Regions from separate parts of the Ruminococcus sp. SR1/5 genome, predicted to be linked through region 2. Evidence: riboswitches for the same ligand, from Rfam matches in the RefSeq annotation. Region 2 holds a riboswitch; each other region holds the start of a gene.

Region 1 (5,116 bases), 840 kb from region 2:
GGAATTATGGTACTCATAAATCCTGAAGAGGTGTTTGATCTGGAAATGCTGGCAATGGAGTTGATCACATTTTTTGTGTTTCAGGCAATTGCGGGAATTATGATCGCGATCAGGATAAGGTTCGAAGGAGAGAAAGGGCGAATTGTGCTGCCAATCGCAATTTTAATTATTTTTGCAATTTGTTATACAATTGGATTTTTTGTGAAGGCTAACTTGGGATTAAAAGAAATTATTCTGCATGTGATAGGTGGAATAGGGGATCTTGAAATTGCGATTGCCCTTATTGTGCTAAGTCTGCTTATATGGTTTGCTTCGTATAAGTATAGTATGAGCGCTATGAAGAAGAAAGAGTTTTAAGATAGGCGTGGCAAAAATGATCCATTAAAAATAATGATCATAAAGATGTAATAGCTACCAAAAATATGAGAAAAACTTTGTGAAAAAATAGGCTTGTGTTTCGTAAGAGTCCCTTGTAAAATAGCGGTCAAGGATGAAAAGAAAAGGAGACTCTTATGGGAACTAATGAAAAAGATATGACTGCCGGATCTCCCGGAAAACTGATCATAACTTTTGCCATACCAATGATGCTTGGAAATATTTTTCAGCAGTTTTATACAATGGCAGACACCATGATCGTCGGACAAGTGGTAGGAGTTAAGGCACTGGCGGCAGTAGGTGCCGGAGATTGGCTGGTATGGCTGGTGTTGGGGATCATGACAGGTATCACACAGGGTTTTTCTATTCTTGTATCTCAGTATTATGGAGCAAGGGAAAAGGAAAATCTGAAATGTGCAGTAGCGAAAAGCTATATCATGACAGCATTACTGTCTGTGGTCGTACTCGCAGTAAGTGAAGGTACAGTTTATCATGTTCTTTTATTTTTACAGACACCGGATAATGTCATTGATCTGACAATGCTATATTTGCGGCTGATTTTTGCGGGAATCCCGATCATAGCTGCTTATAATATATTTGCAGCGATCCTTCGGGCACTTGGAAACAGCAGATCTCCGTTGATCGCAATGACAGTGGCGGCAGTGATCAATGTGGGACTGGATCTGTTGTTTGTGGCGGTTTTTGGCTGGGGTATAGCCGGAGCAGCAGTGGCGACCGTTATCGCACAGGGATTTTCAGCCTTGTACTGTTTGATCGTATTACGTAAAATCCCGGATATCCGCCTGGAAAAGAAGGACTTTTACAGGCAGCCCTCTATGAGCCTGCGGCTTTTGGAACTGGCGGTTCCTCTTGCGATACAGAATGTGATCATCTCCGTGGGAGGACTTGTGGTACAGTATGTGATCAATGGATTTGGTTTTCTGTTTGTGGCGGGATTTACGGCATCGAACAAGCTGTATGGGGTTTTGGAGATGGCTGCCGTTTCATATGGATATGCTATTACAACCTATGTGGGCCAGAATCTTGGTGCAAAAAAATACCAGAGGATTCGAAAAGGCGTGCGCAGCGGCACTTATATGGCAGTGCTCACTTCGGCTTTCATTTCCGGCATGATGGTACTGTTTGGACGTAATGTACTGTCCCTGTTTGTATCCGGTGAACCGGATCAGACCCGACAGGTATTGGATATAGCATATAAGTATTTGTTTATCATGGCTGTCTTTTTGTGGGTGCTGTATCTGCTGTATGTGTATCGTTCTGCTATCCAGGGCCTGGGTAATACTTTGATTCCGCTTGCCAGCGGCATTGCAGAATTTATAATGCGTGTCAGTGTTGCGCTGCTGCTGCCAAAACTGATCGGTGAAGATGGAATATACTATGCAGAGATCTGTGCATGGAGCAGCGCAGCTGTTTTATTATTCGTAAGTTATATGATCATTATACGGAAATATAAAGAAGTCACCGTTCATACATAATGTTATTTACTTAAGAGATTTATAATAATACAGGCAGAAAATATCCGGGTTTCACTATGAAATGTTCAGATATTTTATATTTGACAAAAAACTATTTATATAAAAAGAAAAGTATGATATTATAATATTTATTCATTGCAACTATGAAAATTGAATAGTCAGAAGGGTGTACAAAGTACTTAATAAGGAATCTGGTGAAATGCCAGAACAGCCACCGCTACTGTGACAGGGACGAAAACCAAAATATCACTGGAGAGATCCGGGAAGATGGTAAGTAGGAAGAACTGGAGTCAGGAGACTTGCCTTTTTGACAGAAGAATTCTGATTCGGATGGGATACAGAAGGAATAAGCTCTGCCTGAGGTAGAGGTTTGTTTTTTGTGCTGATATGATGCTGGATCATATCAGCTTTTTTTATTTTAACCGAATAAACAGATGAAAAATGAGGAGAAATGAAAATGGGAAAAGTAATTGCAAAGCGTTTTATATTTATGATTCCGGTAGTGCTGGCGGTTACATTTATTATTTTTATGCTGAGTTTTATATCGGCAGGTGATGCGGCCAGAGTGCTGGCGGAGAAAAAATATGAGCATCCGTCACCGGAGCAGGTAGAAGAAGTACGGCATGAGGAAGGACTGGATCAGCCGGTGCTGGTACAATACGGGAAATGGCTGGATCAGGCACTTCATGGCGATTTTGGAAAATCATATTCTACCAGAAAACCGGCTTTTGAGGAATTAAAAAGATATTTTCCACAGACATTTAAACTGGCAGTTACTTCGTTTTTATTGTTGATGATCGTGTCAGTCCCTCTTGGAATTTTGTCGGCAATTTATGAAAACAGAGTTCTGGATAAAGTCATTCGCATTTTGTCGTCCCTCAGTGTATCTATGCCGTCTTTCTGGATCGGTCTGATGCTGCTCTATATATTTGGAGTAAAGCTAAAAGTGATTTCCGTGATCGGAGGAGATGCCGGAGGCATCCCGATTCTTGCGGCATTTGCCATGGATATCAGTTTCTTTGGAATTATGACGAGATTGATCCGTACCAATATGATACAGGTGCTGAAGCAGGATTACATACGTGCCAGCAGAGCTAAGGGATTGTCATCTGTAAATGTAATTTTGCGTCATGGTCTGAAAAATATCCTGATTCCTGTGCTGACACGTCTGGTATCAATTGTGATCGGTTTTTTCTGTGGCTCAGCTGTGATAGAAAGTATTTTTTCAATTCAGGGAATCGGAAATCTGGCATTGAAATCCGTGATCTCAAAAGACACTCCGGTGCTGCAATGTTTTATCTTTATTCTGGCTGTTGGCATTGTAGTATTAAATTTTCTTGTGGATATCGCCTATTCTGCGATTGACCGGCGAATCCAGTTAAAGTAAAGGAGAGATCATAGAATGGGAAGCAGAAGAAAGCAGAAAACAGAAAAAAGCATGATCCAGAATCTGTACTGGAAACAGGTATTCCGGTCACCGAAAACAAAAATAGGATTGATGGTGGTCATAATTTTTGCATTGGCAGCTATTTTTGCACCTGTACTGGCGCCGCATGATCCACTGCTTGTGGATGTTTCGATAAAATTAAAGAATCCGTCGGCGGCATATCCTTTAGGTACTGATCAGCTGGGACGATGTATTTTATCAAGACTTCTCTGGGGCAGCCGGTATTCACTGAGCTATAGCTTTACGGTGCTTCTGATCACTGTATGTGTCGGGGTGCCGATCGGACTGTTTGCCGGATATGTAGGTGGAAAAATCGATTCCATAATTATGAGGATCATTGATGTATTTATGGCTATGCCGGTCTTTATTGTGGCACTTGCCATTGCAGGAACCGTAGGAGCCAGCGGCGCTCATCTGATTCTGTCCTTATCGGTCGTATCCTGGGCAGAATATGCAAGGCTTGCCCGAGCATTGACACTTCAGGAAAAAATAAAAATTATATGACCGCACTAAAAGCCGGCGGCTGCGGCCACGCAAGGATCATATTCAGGCATGTATTGAGAAATATCCTGCCATCTGTGATCGCACTGGCAACAATGGAAATCGGTTCGATCATTCTGTCAATTGCCGGTTTTTCCTTTATCGGCCTTGGTGTGCAGGCACCGACACCGGAATGGGGGATCATGCTCAGTGACAGTAGAAGTTATATCCAGACTTATCCAAGACTGATGTTTTATCCGGGCATACTGATCATGATCATTGTTCTGGCATTTAATTATCTGGGGGAGGGAATACAGAATGGAACAGCCCAAAAATGATGTCCTAAGGGTAAAAAGACTACATGTGGAGTTTCAGACATCTCACGGAATGGTTCATGCAGTAAAAGATGTCAGCCTGGAAGTAAAACGCGGAAGGATCCATGCTCTGGTGGGAGAAAGTGGAAGCGGCAAGTCAGTTACCTCTCTGACGATCATGAATCTGCTTGCAGGAAATGGAAAGGTGATATCCGGAGATGTGACACTGAACGAAAAGAGTCTTCTGAAGTTATCAGGAAAAGAAAAACGACAGTTATACGGAGACAGGATCGGAATGATCTTTCAGGATCCGACTGCTGCTCTTGATCCGCTTTTTACAGTTGAACAACTGCTTCTGGAAGGACTGAGAAAACATCGCAGAATGAGCAAAAAACAGGCAAGGGAAGCAGCGTTGGAAAGTCTGCGGATGATGAATCTGCGTGATCCGGAAGAACTGATGAAGAAAAAACCTTACGAATTGTCTGGTGGTATGTGCCAACGTGTTATGATCGCCATTGCCATGTCCATGAAACCGGATTATCTGATCGCAGATGAGCCAACGACAGCCTTGGATGTAACCGTACAGAAGCAGATCCTGGAAGAAATCTATCAGCTATCCAGGAAAGAAAATCTGGGCGTGTTATTTATTACGCATGATCTGGGTGTGGTGGCAGAGATCGCAGATGATGTTTCGATCATGAAAGACGGCGAAATAGTGGAAAACGGAACGGTTGAAGAGATCTTTTATCATCCGCAGCATTCATATACAAAAAAACTGTTGGATGCAGTTTTATAGGGGAAAAGTATGAGTACGTTACTAAAGACAGAACATTTAAAAAATATTATGGCAAGAAAAAAATTGTGAAGGCAGTGGATGATGTAAGTCTGGAAATCCATGCAGGATCATCCATGGCCCTGATCGGTGAAAGTGGAAGTGGTAAAACTACATTCGGAAAGCTGATCGCCGGCCTGGAGAAACCTACAGATGGAAAATTCTGGTTTCA
Region 2 (5,116 bases):
TCCTGACACTGATATGCCATCTGCTCTGCGAGCTCGGCATAGCGATGTGCATAGTCGATAACTGCCTGACAGCTCATGATAACTGCTTCCAGGAAACGGGATTTCTTTGCGTAATCACCATCTCCTACATTACACTCATCCAGTTCCTTCTGAGCTTTGGCAATGATCCCTTCATAACCGATCGCCAGAACTTCTTCATATTTAACGGTTACGTGTCCTACACCATTGTAGAAATAGTTTCCGGGTGTAAAAATATTGTGGTCAATGGCAAGAATCGCTTCCGGTGCCATGTAGGAGGTTGCAAGCTCACTGGTAGTCTTGCCTTTCCAGTATTTATGTACCTCACGGAGCTCCGCCTTGGTTTCCTCCGCAATATAAAATGGATCGGCTGTTCTGGTAGCCACTGTATCCAGCTCATCTTCCAGCCACTGGAAAGAATACTCCGGAAACGTCTGACATCCTCTCGGCGCCAAAGTGCTGCTTCCGACGATCAGCTCCTCATCACGGATGATGATCGGAATGTTGTGCAGGATGTGGGCAAATGCCTTGGCTCTGCGGGTGATGATCGGCTCGTCTTCTGTTGCTTTGTAAGACTCTGTGATCAGTTTTGCTCTGGCAGATTCGATCACCGGCATCTTTGCATAAAGATTATCTACAAGATGTGTGATCCTGTCTGTTTTCGGAACATCTGCTATATGAAATTTCTCCATGATTCTCCTTTCTCATAACCGGTTGTTTCTGGTGATCTGTCTGCCTCTACGCTTCCAGAACCGCTCCTGTCCGGCTATGTGCTCATGTAGTTTTATTATACCTTACCCCTACTTCGATGTCAACGAAATCCAACATGTGTTTATAGCTGTTTTTGTGGTTTTTATCGGTTGCGCCCTGTTGATTTTATTTGTTTTTTGTATTTTTATGTTTTTCTCTATTGACTTTGTTTTTCTGCTCTGCCATACTTGGATTTATATAGGAATTCATTTGTTTTTCAGAAAAAATTTATGCAAAGCGGACATTCGTATTCCGCTCTGTCACATGTTCTCAAACAGTAAAAGAGGTGTATTTTTATGTATCTTTCTGATATGCATACCCACTCCATCGCCAGTGGTCACGGCACGGAATGTACCATCACAAACATGGCACGCGCAGCTGCCGAGAAAGGTCTCCGGCTTCTCGGGATCACTGATCACGGTCCCGGCACTCTGGCAGCCGGAACTTCCTCCTATTTCCGCAGCCTTACCTATTCTCCCAAAAAACATTTCGGTGTAGAATTACTCTACGGAATTGAACTGAATATCCTTGACCGCAGCGGAACGGTAGATTTAGATCAGGAATCATTATGTAAACTTGATTACGCCATTGCCAGCATGCATGCCTGGAATTACCGCTGCGGTACCAGAGCCGAAAACACAGAAGCTTTTATCAATGTAATGAAAAACCCCTGTGTAAAGATCCTCGGACATAGTGATAACACTCATTACCCGGTTAATTATGATGCGCTTGCAAGGGCTGCCAGGGAAACCGGCACGATCTTTGAGATCAACGAAGCTTCTCTTGCACCTTATGGCTATCGTGGCGACACAAGAGAAAACTGTTTCGAGATCCTTCGATGCTGCCGCAAATATGATCTGCCGCTGCTTCTTTCCAGTGACAGCCATGGCCCGGAGCATATCGGAGATTTTACCTGTGCTGCTGAGTTTGTTCATCAGGCCATGTTTCCGGAACAGCTGATCCTCAACAACCAGATTCCCAGACTCAAGGTTTTTCTCCAAACCAGAGAATGATCTTCTGTATCTTTTCCGACAGATAACAGATATTGTCCACTCCAAACAAAACAGGCCAGTTCAAACACAGGAATATACATTTTCCTGTATCTGAACTGGCCTGTTTTTTATTTTTCCCGCTGCTTCCGTACAATTTCCGCAAGCTCGCTATATTTACCTGTAACATATCCGAAATTTTCTCTTCTGTGAGGAAGCTTGCATTCGGTGCAGTCTTTAATCCCGCTTTCCGTAAAGCGGAAATTACCACCACATTTATCTCCCAGTGCATATAAAGGACAATAGCAGAACAGACAATTGAAGTTCTCCGGATCTGCTCCTTTATGGCACGGAAAATACTCACAGTTTTTGTGGCTGAAGTAAGAGTATTCTTTGCCTTCCCAGTATGGTTTCTCCATGGCTCTTTTCTCCTCTCCTGACATAACCACACATAATTTTTTCCTATAAAAAAGAGGTAGCGATGCCACCCCGGGGTAGAAATATAATCCGTTCATGAGTGCGCGGAGGGAACGAATGTATCCGGAGTAGTATCGCCTGCCATTTAATCATGTATAATTCATATGAACAGGCGCATTCCATAAAAAAATGCCTACTCTCGTAAAAAAGTAGACAACGTCCCAGGGGTGCGGAGTCCCTGAAATGGTTGTTACACTTTACACGGAAGTTTAACCTCGCCATAACAAGCAGGTTTCCTGGCTCCGGGATCATGACTCCTCTCTCCTTCTCATACATACGTACAATGGACTATGAGATTCGCTCCTCCGTTACAGTGACCGGATCGCTCAGGTTTCACACCTGATTCCCTTTTCTGTGGACTTCTGATAATCAATATATAACTGTCAGCTATCCTCAGCACTTGCTATGTTCAATATGGAATTATACTGACATTATAATAACATCCTGTTAATTATATGTCAATACTGTTTTCAATATTTATATATTTTTGAGCATATTTTATTGCTGTTCAATCCGTTCCATGGGTTTTCAATATTTTTTCCGACGTTAAAAACAGCCCGACAAACTGCTGTCGGGCTGCTGTATTTTTATTTTCTGTTGTACGTTTTTATTATACAAGACGTCTTACAGATACAATTGTTCTGTATGTAGCATCATTGCTGATCTTGATCCCGTCCTGAGAGTTCGATGCATGAACGATCTGGCCATTACCCATGTAAATAGCCACGTGTCCGCCATAGCAGATCAGATCTCCCGGCTGTGCATCTGCGTAGGATACTTCTGTACCTGCATTCTGCTGCTCATAGGAGGTTCTCGGAAGGCTGACTCCGAAGTTCGCATAGACACTCTGTACAAATCCGGAGCAGTCTGCACCATTGGTAAGGCTTGTTCCGCCCCATACGTAAGGATTTCCCACAAACTGTGTAGCATAATTCACAACAGAAGATCCTGAACCGCTACTGTAAGAAGAACTGTCACTGTCTGAAGATGTATCCTCTGCATTAGATGTGTCCTCTGCACTTTCTTCAGATGCGTCTGTGCTGTTATCGTAATCTGCGTCTGCATTATCCTCTGTATTCTCAGTATCCTCGGACGCATCATCATTCTCACCATTGTCTGCATCTTCATCCACAGCCTCGGTGTCATCTTCAGCAGTATCCTCATCTGCATTCTCGATCACGTCGCCGTCCTCATCGTACTGTCCGTCTTCGCTCTCGTCCGCCTCATCCTGCTGTGCTTCCTGCTCTGCCTGGCGTCTTGCTTCCTCTTCTGCCTCAGCCTGTGCTCTCGCTGCTGCTTCAGCCTCGGCCTGACGTCTTGCCTCTTCCTCTGCTGCAATACGCTCAGCCTCTAATCTCTGAAGCTCTGCAGTCTGCTCTGCAAGAAGGTTTGCATAATCTGTAGCCTGCTGCTGTGCGTAGGCGATCTCATTATCATAATCTGCGGATGTGGCACGCTTCTCATCCAGCTGTGCCTGCAGGTTCTGGGACTCTGCCTCATATTCCTGCTTCATTCCCTCCAGCTCTGCCTTCTCCTGTGTGTACTGTGCCTCCAGGTTTGCCACCTGCTGGATCGTATTGGAATATTTTTCAAGACTCTTACGGTCCTGCTCATAAGTCTTCTGTGTGTACTCTGCTCTTGTAAGAAGGTCAGACAGGTTCTCTGCATTCAGCATCATCTGGAACCATGCATCGTCTCCACCCTTCTCATAGAGATACTGGATACGTTTCTTCATTGCCTCATACTGTTTCTGCTTGGCATTTTTGGCCTTCTCAAGGTTGGTCTGTGTAGATGCAATGTCGGCTTCCTTATTGGAGATATCTCCCTCCAGTGTCTGGATCGAAACCATCACGTTTACAAGATTGGCATCAAGAGTTGAAATCTCGCCTTCAATCTGTGACTTCTGTGAGGAAAGCTCATCCAATCTGGAATAAGTCGCATTCAGCTGTTCGTTGGTCGCATCCATCTCCTGCTGAAGTGCTGCCTCATCTTCTCTTGTTGCGCTTACGCTGACTACCTGTGCTCCGCTGATGATGAGCGCCAGTGTCAGACATAATATCCTTTTCTTCATGACTGTTCACCCTCGCAATCTGATTCTAATTTAATACAGCGGATCTGACCATCCGCTTCGTTGGTTTTCTTTGTAACACTTTTGCAATATCTTGTTTCAATCTTTTTATATATTAACACAGTGTTATTTGGATTGCAAGGAATTTCTATTAATTAGTTTAAAACTTTGTAACATTTATTAATGATTTTGACATTAAAAAAGGAGAACCCGGGTTATCTCAGGTTCTCCTCTCACGTTTCTTATTGCTATTTGTTACATACAAATTTCTTTCAGCACATCCTGATCAGAACAGATCTGCAAGGATCTGATTGGCTGTCTTGTTCAGATATCCGTTGGGATCGGAAAGTGTGCTTCTGTTCCATCTGAAGTATGCACCGTTTCGGATATAATTACCGCTGGATTCATGATAATCATATTTGCTGACTCCAGGATACCTGGACATGTAAGTTTCTGCCAGCTTGATCGCCTGGCTTCCGTAAGTTCCGCTTGGTGTCGGTGTTCCGGAAATCTGTACGCCGGCATTCGGTGTACAGTGTAGGATCACAACACTCTTATCAGAACACTGTCCGAGAACGATCCAGGTATGTCCGCTGTTGTATCCGATATCTCCCGGATAAAGCTTCCAGTTTGAGCTTGCCAGCTGAGACTGGGAAACGATGGTTCCCATTCCCTTACCGGAATATAAAGATCCAATCTCTCCGGAAACAGTAGTATACTGGGGTCTGCCGGATCTGCTCTGCATGATCTGATATACAGACCATCCTACAAAGCCGGAGCAGTCAAGGCCCTTCTGTTCTGTAGCTTCACTGAG
Region 3 (5,116 bases), 140 kb from region 2:
CCGTATCTTTTGAGGAATTCATGTGGTCGATCATGTTTTCGATGATCATTTTTTTCATGTATACGTCGAAGCTAAGAAGACAGATAAAGGAAAACTGGTGAAGGAATTCCTTATCCTCCGGGTCGGCGTCCTCAAAAATTTCTCCGGCACTTTTGAAACGGCGCATAAGATCCTTTTCCAGGTAACGGATCTGTGACTGCTCCATACTGAAAACCTCCTGGTAGATGTAAGTCATGTCCTTTTCTGTAACGGACTTGAAGTATTTCTCGGTGATCGGTCCCAGAAGGGTCTGGATATCACTGATGGAGAGGATATTCTTAAAATAGTAGATAAAGATCAGCATCAGCAGATGCTCCCGGGAATAGCGCTTCTTTTCCGGCGGGGGAAGGAGCTTGTTCTTTGCGTAATTGTTGATCATGGTCTTGGTCAGGATCTTGTCATCATGATGACGCTTGGTGGAAGCGAGATTATCTTCCATAAAGGTTGTGACCTGATCCATGTAAAGAGCAATATTGGGAATTTCATCGGGTTTTATATAATCAAGCTCAGCAATTTTTGCAAAAATGCTGTTCATCATTTCTTTTTCGTTTTCTGTCATCGCATTATCACCTCTGCTCCTTATTATATAGTTTTAAATACTACTTGTAAAGAAACTTTTTTTCAGAGAGGTGGGTTTACCGGAAAGTAAAGTCATGATAGTATATAAAGATACTGTTCATATGGAAAAAGAAATGGAGATCAAAATGAGTATACATGATGCTTTGGACACATTGAATCCTATGCAGCGGGAAGCTGCCGTACATACAGAGGGACCACTTCTGATCCTTGCAGGAGCCGGTTCCGGAAAAACAAGAGTGCTGACCCACAGGATCGCCTATTTAATGGAAGAAAAGGGTGTAAACCCATGGAATATCCTGGCGATCACCTTTACCAACAAGGCCGCCAGTGAGATGCGGGAACGTGTGAATAAAATTGCGGGAATGGGTGCGGAGAGCGTATGGGTCTCCACCTTCCATTCCGCCTGCGTGAGGATTCTGCGCAGACATATTGAGGTGCTGGGCTTTGGCAGTAATTTTACCATCTATGATGCCGACGACCAAAAAACAGTCATGAAGGAAATCTTCCGGAAGTTTGATATCAATACCAAGATTTACAAGGAACGAGGCGTTCTTGCTGAGATTTCCCATGCCAAGGATGAACTGATCACACCGGAAGAGATGGAGCTGAATGCAGGCGGCGATCCGGATGCACGGAAGATTGCCGGTATGTATAAGGAATATCAGTCTATCCTCAGGGGAAACAATGCGCTGGATTTTGATGACCTGATCGTGAAGACTGTGGAGCTTTTTCAGCATAATCCGGATATCCTGGACTATTATCAGGAACGTTTCAAATATATTATGGTGGATGAGTATCAGGATACCAATACTGCCCAGTTTAAATTCGTAAGTCTTCTTGCTGAGAAATACAAGAATCTCTGTGTGGTTGGTGATGATGATCAGTCCATCTATCGTTTTCGTGGAGCAAATATCGGGAACATCTTAGGATTTGAGAAGGTTTTTCCTGAGGCTAAGGTGGTGCGCCTGGAACAGAATTACCGTTCTACCCAGAACATCCTCAATGCAGCCAATGAGGTGATCGTCAACAACACAGAGCGTAAGGAAAAACGCCTCTGGACAGAAAATGAAGAGGGCGATAAAGTACATTTCCGTCAGTTCAACAACGGATTTGAGGAAGCGGAGTATGTTGCAGGAGAGATCATCCAGGGGCGCCGCAACGGGAAATTCCAGTACAAGGACTGTGCAGTACTTTATCGGACCAATGCCCAGTCACGTCTCTTTGAGGAGAAATTCCTCCTGGCAAATGTTCCTTATAAGATTGTCGGCGGCGTGAATTTTTATGCCCGCAAAGAGATCAAGGATCTGTTAAGCTATCTAAAGACCATTGACAATGCCAGTGATGATCTGGCTGTGCGTAGGATCTTAAATGTGCCAAAAAGAGGGATCGGACTCACCAGCATCGGCCGCGTCCAGGACTATGCGGATATGATGAACCTGAGCTTTTACGATGCGCTCCGCGTGGTGGAGGAAGTACCGTCCATTGGCAGGGCAGCAGGAAAGATCAATGATTTTGTATCCTTTATCCAAGGACTGAAAAGTAAGGCAGAGGCCTATACAGTCCGTGAAACCCTGGAAGAGGTCATTGAACTTACCGGTTATGTGAAGGAACTGGAGGCAGAGAAAACGGAGGAGGCTCAGGCGAGGATCGAAAATATCGACGAGCTGATCTCCAAGACAGAATCCTTCCAGGAAGCCATGGAGGAGGCCGGACAGCCGGCAACACTTTCTGCATTTCTGGAGGAGATCGCACTGGTGGCAGATATCGATTCTGTTGATCCGGATCAGGATTATGTGCTGCTGATGACTCTTCACAGTGCCAAGGGACTGGAGTTCCCAAATGTATTTATCGTGGGAATGGAGGACGGTGTTTTTCCGGGATATGCTTCCATCTGGTCCGGTGATCCGTCGGATATCGAGGAGGAGCGAAGGCTCTGTTATGTGGGGATCACCCGTGCCATGAAGGAACTGACTTTAACCTGTGCAAAACAGCGGATGATCCGTGGGGAGACTCAGTATAACCGTGTGTCACGTTTTGTAAGGGAGGTTCCACGGGAGCTGGTAGATCTTGGACATACCATTCAGGAGAAAAAGCCCAGAGTAGATGATATCGTATCTCCGAAAAGCGCCTATGCCCAGATGAAAATGAATTTCCAGGCAAAGAGCACCCTGCAGAAAAAAGATTTCACAGTGAAGAAGGCGGACAGCCTGGACTATGGTGAGGGAGACACGGTCCGTCATGTGAAATTCGGAGTCGGTATCGTAAAAAATATCGCAGACGGCGGCAGAGACTACGAAGTGACGGTAGACTTTGACAAAGTCGGCGTGAAAAAATGTTCGCCGGTTTTGCCAAGCTGAAAAAGATCTGAGAGGGATCTCTCCGGGCAGACTATTTCTGCAAAAAACTGTAAAAATCCGGCCTCAAGGTTGTAATTGGAAAACCGGTATGTTAGAATCAGTATCAGCGTAATTGAATTGCTGTGAAGTGAACAGTATCACCGGCACATATGCTGCCGGATACTGTGAGGAGGGAATCGGGTAAAAAGCCTGAGCGGTTGCGGCCACTGTATACAGAAGAAGGGATTTCACATGCCATTGCAGAAACTCATGTGAGAAGGCGAAATCCCGATGTCAGAGAGATTCTGGAGAAAATTCTGATACATCATTCATGATCGGCTAAAAGATGAATGGTGTATCAGTTTTTATTTTGCGGAGTTTTTTCTGAGTCTGTAAGTCAGGAAACCTGCTTGACAGTATGTAAGTGGGAGCTTCCGTACAAAGTGTTCCGTGCAGATTTTATGAAGCCCCATCTTTTCGGTTACCCATAGGCAACAGGAGATAAAACAGGCGAAAAGAGAGGAAATGAAAAACAAGTATGTATCCACAAGAATCATGGCAATGGTAATGGCAGCGGCAATGACCGTATCAGCAGCTCCGGCTGTTTATGCCGCAGAGAGAGCAGACTCCGAGACCATCAAGGAAGACAACCAGCCGGCAGCAGAAGACAGTACAGAGTCTGCAGACATCGAAGATTCTTCCGCAGAGGCAACCAAGACAGAATATCCTCTGACCATCACAACCTATGATTACGATGGAAACGAAATCGAAACCACTTATGAAAAAGCACCGGAAAAAGTCCTTGCTGTATATCAGGGAAGCATTGAGACTATGCTCGCACTTGGTCTGGAAGACCACCTGGTAGCTACCGCAGGTCTTGATAATGAAGTTCCGGAAGATCTCAAAGAAGCATTCTCAAAAACAAATTATCTTGACGAATTTACCCCATCCCTTGAAACTGTAACAATGCTGGAGCCGGACATGATCTTATCCTGGAGCTCTCTTTTCTCTGATAAGAATCTGGGAAATGTAACAGACTGGATCGACAAAGGCTGCAACACCTACTACAACACCAATACTCGTCCGGACGGCGACAGAACACTGGAAAATGAATTCACAGATATCTTAAATATCGGAAAGATCTTCGATGTACAGGACAAAGCACAGGCTATCGTTGATGATGCAAAAGCAGTGATCGACAAAACTCTTACTGCAACTGCAGATGTAAAAGACAAACCAAGCGTAATGGTATTGGAGCCTCTTGGAGATGACATCACAAACTATGGCGTAAAGAGCCTTGGCGGAGATATGGTAACACAGTTAGGCGCAACTCTTGCAAACCCGGATGCTTCCACCGTTGGAAAAGAGGATATCATCGCAGCCAACCCTGACGTGATCTTTGTGGTTTACATGCCATATGCAGGAGATGATCCGGAAACTGTTAAGAACAGCCAGCTTGCAGTGATCCAGGATGATGAGTCCCTGAAGAGCCTTGACGCAGTAAAGAACGGACGTGTTTACCCGATCATGCTCAGTGAGATGTATGCAAGTGCAACACGTACCCAGGACGGAATCGAAACTTTTGCAAAGGGATTATATCCGGACGTAAATCTTGACTGATCGGAGAAAATGCAGTGAAAGAAACAGCTTCACAGAGAAAAAAAGATAAGGTGCTCAGAACATCCATGTATGTGGCAGTTCTCATCGGACTTGCAGGATTCCTTATTTTTTCCATACTTGCAGCCATCACTTTTGGAAATGCGGATCTGTCACTGAAGGATGTATACAGCGTTATCGCTTATAAATTGTTTCATATAAAAAGTCTGTCCGCCTATGCGGAAGGCGCAGTTCATGATGTTGTGTGGCTGATCCGGCTGCCTAGAGTCCTTCTGGCTCTGGCAGTTGGAATGGCTCTTTCCGTGTGCGGCGTGGTGATGCAGGCTATCGTGCAGAACCCGCTGGCAGACCCGTATGTGCTGGGTATCTCATCTGGTGCATCTCTGGGTGCCACACTGGCCATCATGCTTGGAATCGGAAGCTTTCTTGGTGGAAACTCTGTGGGAATCACAGCTTTCATTGGCGCGATGATCACTTCTTTTGCGGTGATCGCCATTGCAAACATGGGTGGAAAGGCAACTTCCGCAAAACTGATCCTTGCGGGA
Region 4 (5,116 bases), 1.1 Mb from region 2:
AAACCGAATATCTCCGGTGCTGACCCGGCCACCTCCGGCAAGTGCGCCGAGGACAGCACGGATCACGGTTGTTTTTCCACTTCCACTCTCGCCTACCACACTGATGATCTCCCCCTTCTTCATGGAAAGGTTGAAATGTTCAATGGTAGGTGCCTGTTTTCCGTACTGAACGGAAAGATCCTTGATCTCAAGCATAAATAAGCGCTCCTTTACTCGGCAAGAGTGATATCCTTTGTCAGCCAGTAATAATCCATTGGATACATCTTAACACCTGTTACCTTTTTGTTGGAGAAGAGGTAGGTTGTCTCATAACCAAAGAATACAGTTGCAGCATCATCCATGATATCCTGCTGAATATCGATGATGAGATCTTTTCTCTTGTCCACATCAAATGTCTGCGCAAGCTCGTCAAGAAGCTTGTCAACCTCCGGGTTATTGTATCCTGCAGTATTGTTTGCAGAGGAGCTGTACCAGTTCTCTCTTAAGTAGTTCTCAGGGTCTCCAGTGTTTGCTACCAGCACGTTCCAGATCAGAAGGTCATACTGACCGGAATCTCTCATGTCAAGAAGTGTCTCATAACTTACTGTGTTCAGGTTTACGTTGATACCGATCTCCTTCAGACTGGCCTGTGCTGCCTGTGCGTATACACCAAGCTCGGCACGGCTTGTGTAGATAACAAAATCAAGAACAAGAGGATCTCCGTCAGGAGTTTCTACAAATCCGTCACCGTCAACATCTTTGTATCCGGCCTCATCAAGGATCTTCTTTGCGCTGTCCGGATCATAGGAATTCTCATCCTTCAAATCATCGAATCCAAAGTCAAGTGTTGGAGGAACCGGTGCTTTACCAGCTGTTGCACCACCCTCAAGAAGAGTGTTGCAGTATGTTTCCTTGTCAAGACCACGAAGAAGTGCCTGGCGAAGAGCCTTATCGCTGAGTGCATGATCCTCGTTCTGGTTCATGAATGCATAGGTGGAACGAAGAGACTGAAGCTCCTGGATGTCGTAATTGTCATTTCCCTCAAACTCAACCAGGTTCTCTGTTTTCAGGTTGTAAGCGATATCGATCTCACCTGTCTGAAGAGCCATGGAACGTGTTGTCTGGTCATCCACACATTTCAGTGTAACTTTATCAAGGGGAACTTCTCCATCCCAGTAGTTCTCATTTTTTACTACGACACAGGAATCTGTCGGACTGAAGGACTCTACTGCGTAAGGTCCTGTACAGATCGGTCCTTCCATGGCAAATGTAGAATCATCTACATTTGTATCTACGATCAGAAACAGCGGGTCTGCAAGGCATCCGGCCATGTTTGCATTTGCTCTGTTCAGGTGGAAGATCAGGTTCTGTCCGTCAACCTCGATGCTGTCAAGATCAAAGAATTCCGGAACACGGTCACTTTTTTCAGCGGTACGCTCGATGGAAGCTTTTACCATATCCGGTGTCATATCGTCACCGTTTGAGAATTTTACACCCTCACGGATCTTGAAGGTCCATGTCTTTCCGTCTTCGCTGTTCTCCCACTCTTCCGCAAGACATGGAACGATCTCACCATTCTCATCGAATTTTGTGAGGCACTCGCCGATCGCATAACGGGATACAACCCAGCTGAAATACTGCTCTGTCGGCTCCAGTGTATCTGCAAAGCTTGTTACTCCGATGGTGATCTCCTTATCACTTTTTTTGTCACCTTTTGCCTGAGCCACTGTTGTCATTGAAAGGGTCATCATACATGCAAGTGTAGCAGCCAGCACTTTTTTAACTACATTATTTCTCATTTCATCCTCCTAAAGATAATATACTGATCATATGGTGTTGGTTTGTTACAGAGTTGTTTTATTGATCCTGGCGCGGATCCAGTACATCACGGATGCTGTCTCCAAGCATGTTGAAAACAACAACACAGATCACGATAGCGATACCAGGGTAGATCATAAGCCATGGCGCCTTTGCCATGTAGGTTCTTCCTTCATTCAGCATCAGTCCCCACTCCGGTGTCGGCGCAGTTGCACCAAATCCCAGGAATGAAAGGGAAGCCAGCTCCAGCATCATGGTTCCGATATCTGCTGCCGCAGTTACCACCATCTGGGTTACCATGTTGGGAAGAATGTGTACAAGAAGAATTTTCCAGGTCTTTGTTCCGTTTACTATAGCTGCCTCTATGTAAAGACTCTTCTTGACTTTCAAAACCATACTTCGTGCAAGACGGGCATATTTTGTCCAGCTTACAGCCGCAATGGAGATAACGGCATTGACCAGGTTTGGTCCAAGCATACCGGCAATGGCAATGGCCAGTACAAGCCCAGGGAAGGAGATCATCATATCTGCGATACGCATGATCACTGCATCCACAACGCCGCCGAAATATCCGGCAATAACTCCTAAAAATGTACCGATGCCAAAGATCACTGCAACCAGACATAAGGTCATGATCAGAGAGGTTCTTGTTCCGAAGATAACACGGGAAAGAAGATCTCGTCCAAGCTTATCCGTTCCGAACGGATGAGCGGAGCTTGGCTCCTGCAGTGATTCGGTCATAACTGCATCCAGTGGATCATATGGTGAGAGCTGCGGCGCAAAGATCGCAATTCCGATCACCACGAGACCCAGAATGAAGAAAAGAGTGAACTGTTTATTTTCTTTGAATGTTCGTAATACCTTTTTCAATTATCTATCCTCCTTAAGTCTTGGATCGAGATAAGTATAGGACAGATCCACAAGCAGGTTGATGCACATGTACAGGATTGCGATCCAGAGTACATAGCCCTGTACAAGAGGATAGTCACGACAGGAAATTGCTTTTACTGCCATATTTCCCATTCCAGGCCAGTTGTAAATGATCTCTACAACTGCAGTACCTCCCAGAAGACTTCCAAGGGAAAGTCCCAGCAATGTTACCAGAGGAAGCATTACGTTAGGAAGGACGTGTTTCCAGAGAATGACGCTTTCCTTGATTCCACGCATTCTTGCACCTGTGACATAATCCTGGTGAAGTTCCTCCAGTACTGCACTTCTTACCTGTCTGGTATATTTTGCAGACATGGCAAGTGCAAGAGTCAGCGCCGGGAGGATCATGGATTTAAAATCCGTACTGCCTCCTGCAACATTGATCCAGCGAAGCTGAACACCAAAGATGCTGAGAAGGATCAGGCCCAGCCAGAAGCTTGGAACAGATACTCCCACAAAGGTAATTCCTCTCACAAAATAATCCGGGAATTTGTTCTGATATACAGCGGCCAGGATTCCAAGCGGTATGGAAATAATGACCATCATCAGAAGTGCCAGCAACGACATCCTCAGCGTCGGCCAGAAACAGGATACCAGTTTATCTGTTACCGGCATTTTGAAAGAATAGGACTGTCCCATATCTCCTGTAACAACACCCTTCAACCAGGAACCATACTGCACGAGAAAGGGCTGATCAAGGCCAAGCTCATGTCTTGTCTGTTCCAGAAGCTCTGGTGTAGGAAGATTACCACACTCTGTCAGCATGATCTCCGCAGGATCACCAGGTGACAGGTAGGTCAGTCCAAATGTGAAAAAGCTGATTCCAAATAAAACAATGATGATCTGGAGAAATCTTTTTCCTACTTGTTTCTTTGTCACGTTTTACTCCTTTCCTCATTTGATGCGATTTTAACATTGCCGTTTTAATTTAGTTAGATAAAAAAACTATTGGATTCTTAATATGCAGAATATGCATGGAATTTTAGAAAATTTGCACGAAAAAAGCCCGTGACGAAATACGGGCACACAAAATAAATATGCTTCCTATCTTCCGTAAGAATCATTTTAAAACAATTGCAAGCAGGTCTCCTGACTTAGGATCCTTACCCTCAGACACCTTCCCGGTCTATTTCTCACGTACTCGACCAGTGGTACTTTGTCTGAGGATTCCCCCTTACAGTGACGGGATCGTACCGGATTTACACCGGTTTCCCTATTAATCCTCTCAGAACTTACAACGGCTGATGTGAAAATCAGCAAATGCTGTCAAATTACTAAAACATTATATGATAAAACTATAGTTTATGTCTATGGAAAAATGTTATATTTTTAGAAAACTCATAAATTTTGTTAAAGATGCTTGAATTGTATATATCCCCCATGGGGGATTTGACAATTGGATTTATCTGATCTGCTAAAAAAACACGGAGTTTACCTCGCTATTTTTATAAATAGAATAGCAAATGGTAAAACCCGGTTTTCTTACTGTTTCAATATGATTTCAGACAGAAGCGTTCTGAAAGGGTTGTTTACTATCAGGTCAGAGTCTCCGTGATCGCTGCATATGCGATCATTGGTCCGTCTTCAATAATGTTCAGACTGGCTGTTTGATAAAGTACGACTCCGTTTTCAGTTGCAATAGATGTGTAAAGTAAATTCCCATAGTAATCTCTCAGTTCACCCAGTTCTTCCCCCTTAAAAAAGTATTCTCCAGGCTTCTTGGACGGATACCAGCATCCTGTATACGGCGCATATTCATAGACTACATTTTCAAGAAGCATCTGACGGTAATGCTTCAGACCATGACATTTCTTTCCCTGGAGATGAAAAACAAGGTGACGGACGTCTCTTTTATCCTGTTCTACTTCCTCCCAGGTCCAGTAGCTGTGTCCGCCTCTTTCGATGAGAATACTTGGAATTCCAAGAGAAGAAGCATAATTGTAGGCGCCACCTGTGGCGGTTGTGGAACGGACCACATATTTTACGCCGATATGCCGTGCCATATGTAATGATTTCTCTGCTGTCTTTTCATCTACAACCCCTACATAATAAACATAGGGATGAAGCTGTTCGAACCCATCTCCGCTATGCAGGTCGATATAATAATCTGCTATGGAAAAAAGCTTTGTCACTATAGCATAGGCAATACGATCTGCAGCTGTTCCCTCAGGATCTCCGGGGAAAACGCGGTTCAGGTTCTTGCCATCCTCATAGACCAGACTCATGGTGCGATGCTCAAAGCCACTGACATTGACCAGTGGAACGATGATCACATTTCCCTTCAGTTCTTCCGGTTGAAATTCTTTTGCAAGTTCCATTGCCGCCTGGATTCCTACATACTCCGCACTGTGTATTCCTGCTGTGATCAGTATCGTCGGTCCGTCTTTCA

Evidence for each region. A riboswitch is a leader RNA that binds a small molecule or an ion and turns the genes downstream of it on or off. The one in region 2 is predicted to bind cobalamin.
Region 1: it holds a riboswitch for cobalamin, as region 2 does, so the genes downstream of both, CK1_RS13000 (ABC transporter permease) here and CK1_RS09070 (cysteine-rich small domain-containing protein) in region 2, are expected to answer to the same signal.
Region 3: it holds a riboswitch for cobalamin, as region 2 does, so the genes downstream of both, CK1_RS09725 (ABC transporter substrate-binding protein) here and CK1_RS09070 (cysteine-rich small domain-containing protein) in region 2, are expected to answer to the same signal.
Region 4: it holds a riboswitch for cobalamin, as region 2 does, so the genes downstream of both, nikB (nickel ABC transporter permease) here and CK1_RS09070 (cysteine-rich small domain-containing protein) in region 2, are expected to answer to the same signal.

Annotation. Positions count from the first base shown of each region.
Region 1 covers NC_021014.1:2,610,956-2,616,071, reverse strand. Annotated here, with positions in the region: partial or broken gene CK1_RS13010 (ABC-2 transporter permease) at 1-357, shown strand, start outside; gene CK1_RS13005 (MATE family efflux transporter) at 513-1,871, shown strand; cobalamin riboswitch at 2,019-2,192, shown strand; gene CK1_RS13000 (ABC transporter permease) at 2,329-3,258, shown strand; gene CK1_RS12995 (ABC transporter permease) at 3,274-3,822, shown strand; gene CK1_RS12990 (ABC transporter permease subunit) at 3,819-4,136, shown strand; gene CK1_RS12985 (ABC transporter ATP-binding protein) at 4,117-4,908, shown strand; gene CK1_RS12980 (oligopeptide/dipeptide ABC transporter ATP-binding protein) at 4,974-5,116, shown strand, end outside.
Region 2 covers NC_021014.1:1,775,055-1,780,170, forward strand. Annotated here, with positions in the region: gene CK1_RS09060 (glycyl radical protein) at 1-710, opposite strand, end outside; gene CK1_RS09065 (phosphatase) at 1,065-1,781, shown strand; gene CK1_RS09070 (cysteine-rich small domain-containing protein) at 1,889-2,176, opposite strand; cobalamin riboswitch at 2,444-2,613, opposite strand; gene CK1_RS09075 (C40 family peptidase) at 2,845-4,305, opposite strand; gene CK1_RS09080 (N-acetylmuramoyl-L-alanine amidase family protein) at 4,589-5,116, opposite strand, start outside.
Region 3 covers NC_021014.1:1,915,403-1,920,518, reverse strand. Annotated here, with positions in the region: gene CK1_RS09735 (DUF1836 domain-containing protein) at 1-598, opposite strand, end outside; partial or broken gene pcrA (DNA helicase PcrA) at 744-2,986, shown strand; cobalamin riboswitch at 3,088-3,378, shown strand; gene CK1_RS09725 (ABC transporter substrate-binding protein) at 3,480-4,574, shown strand; gene CK1_RS09720 (FecCD family ABC transporter permease) at 4,589-5,116, shown strand, end outside.
Region 4 covers NC_021014.1:680,876-685,991, reverse strand. Annotated here, with positions in the region: gene CK1_RS03455 (ABC transporter ATP-binding protein) at 1-195, opposite strand, end outside; gene CK1_RS03450 (ABC transporter substrate-binding protein) at 210-1,778, opposite strand; gene nikC (nickel transporter permease) at 1,837-2,667, opposite strand; gene nikB (nickel ABC transporter permease) at 2,668-3,606, opposite strand; cobalamin riboswitch at 3,790-3,978, opposite strand; gene CK1_RS03435 (M14 family metallopeptidase) at 4,263-5,116, opposite strand, start outside.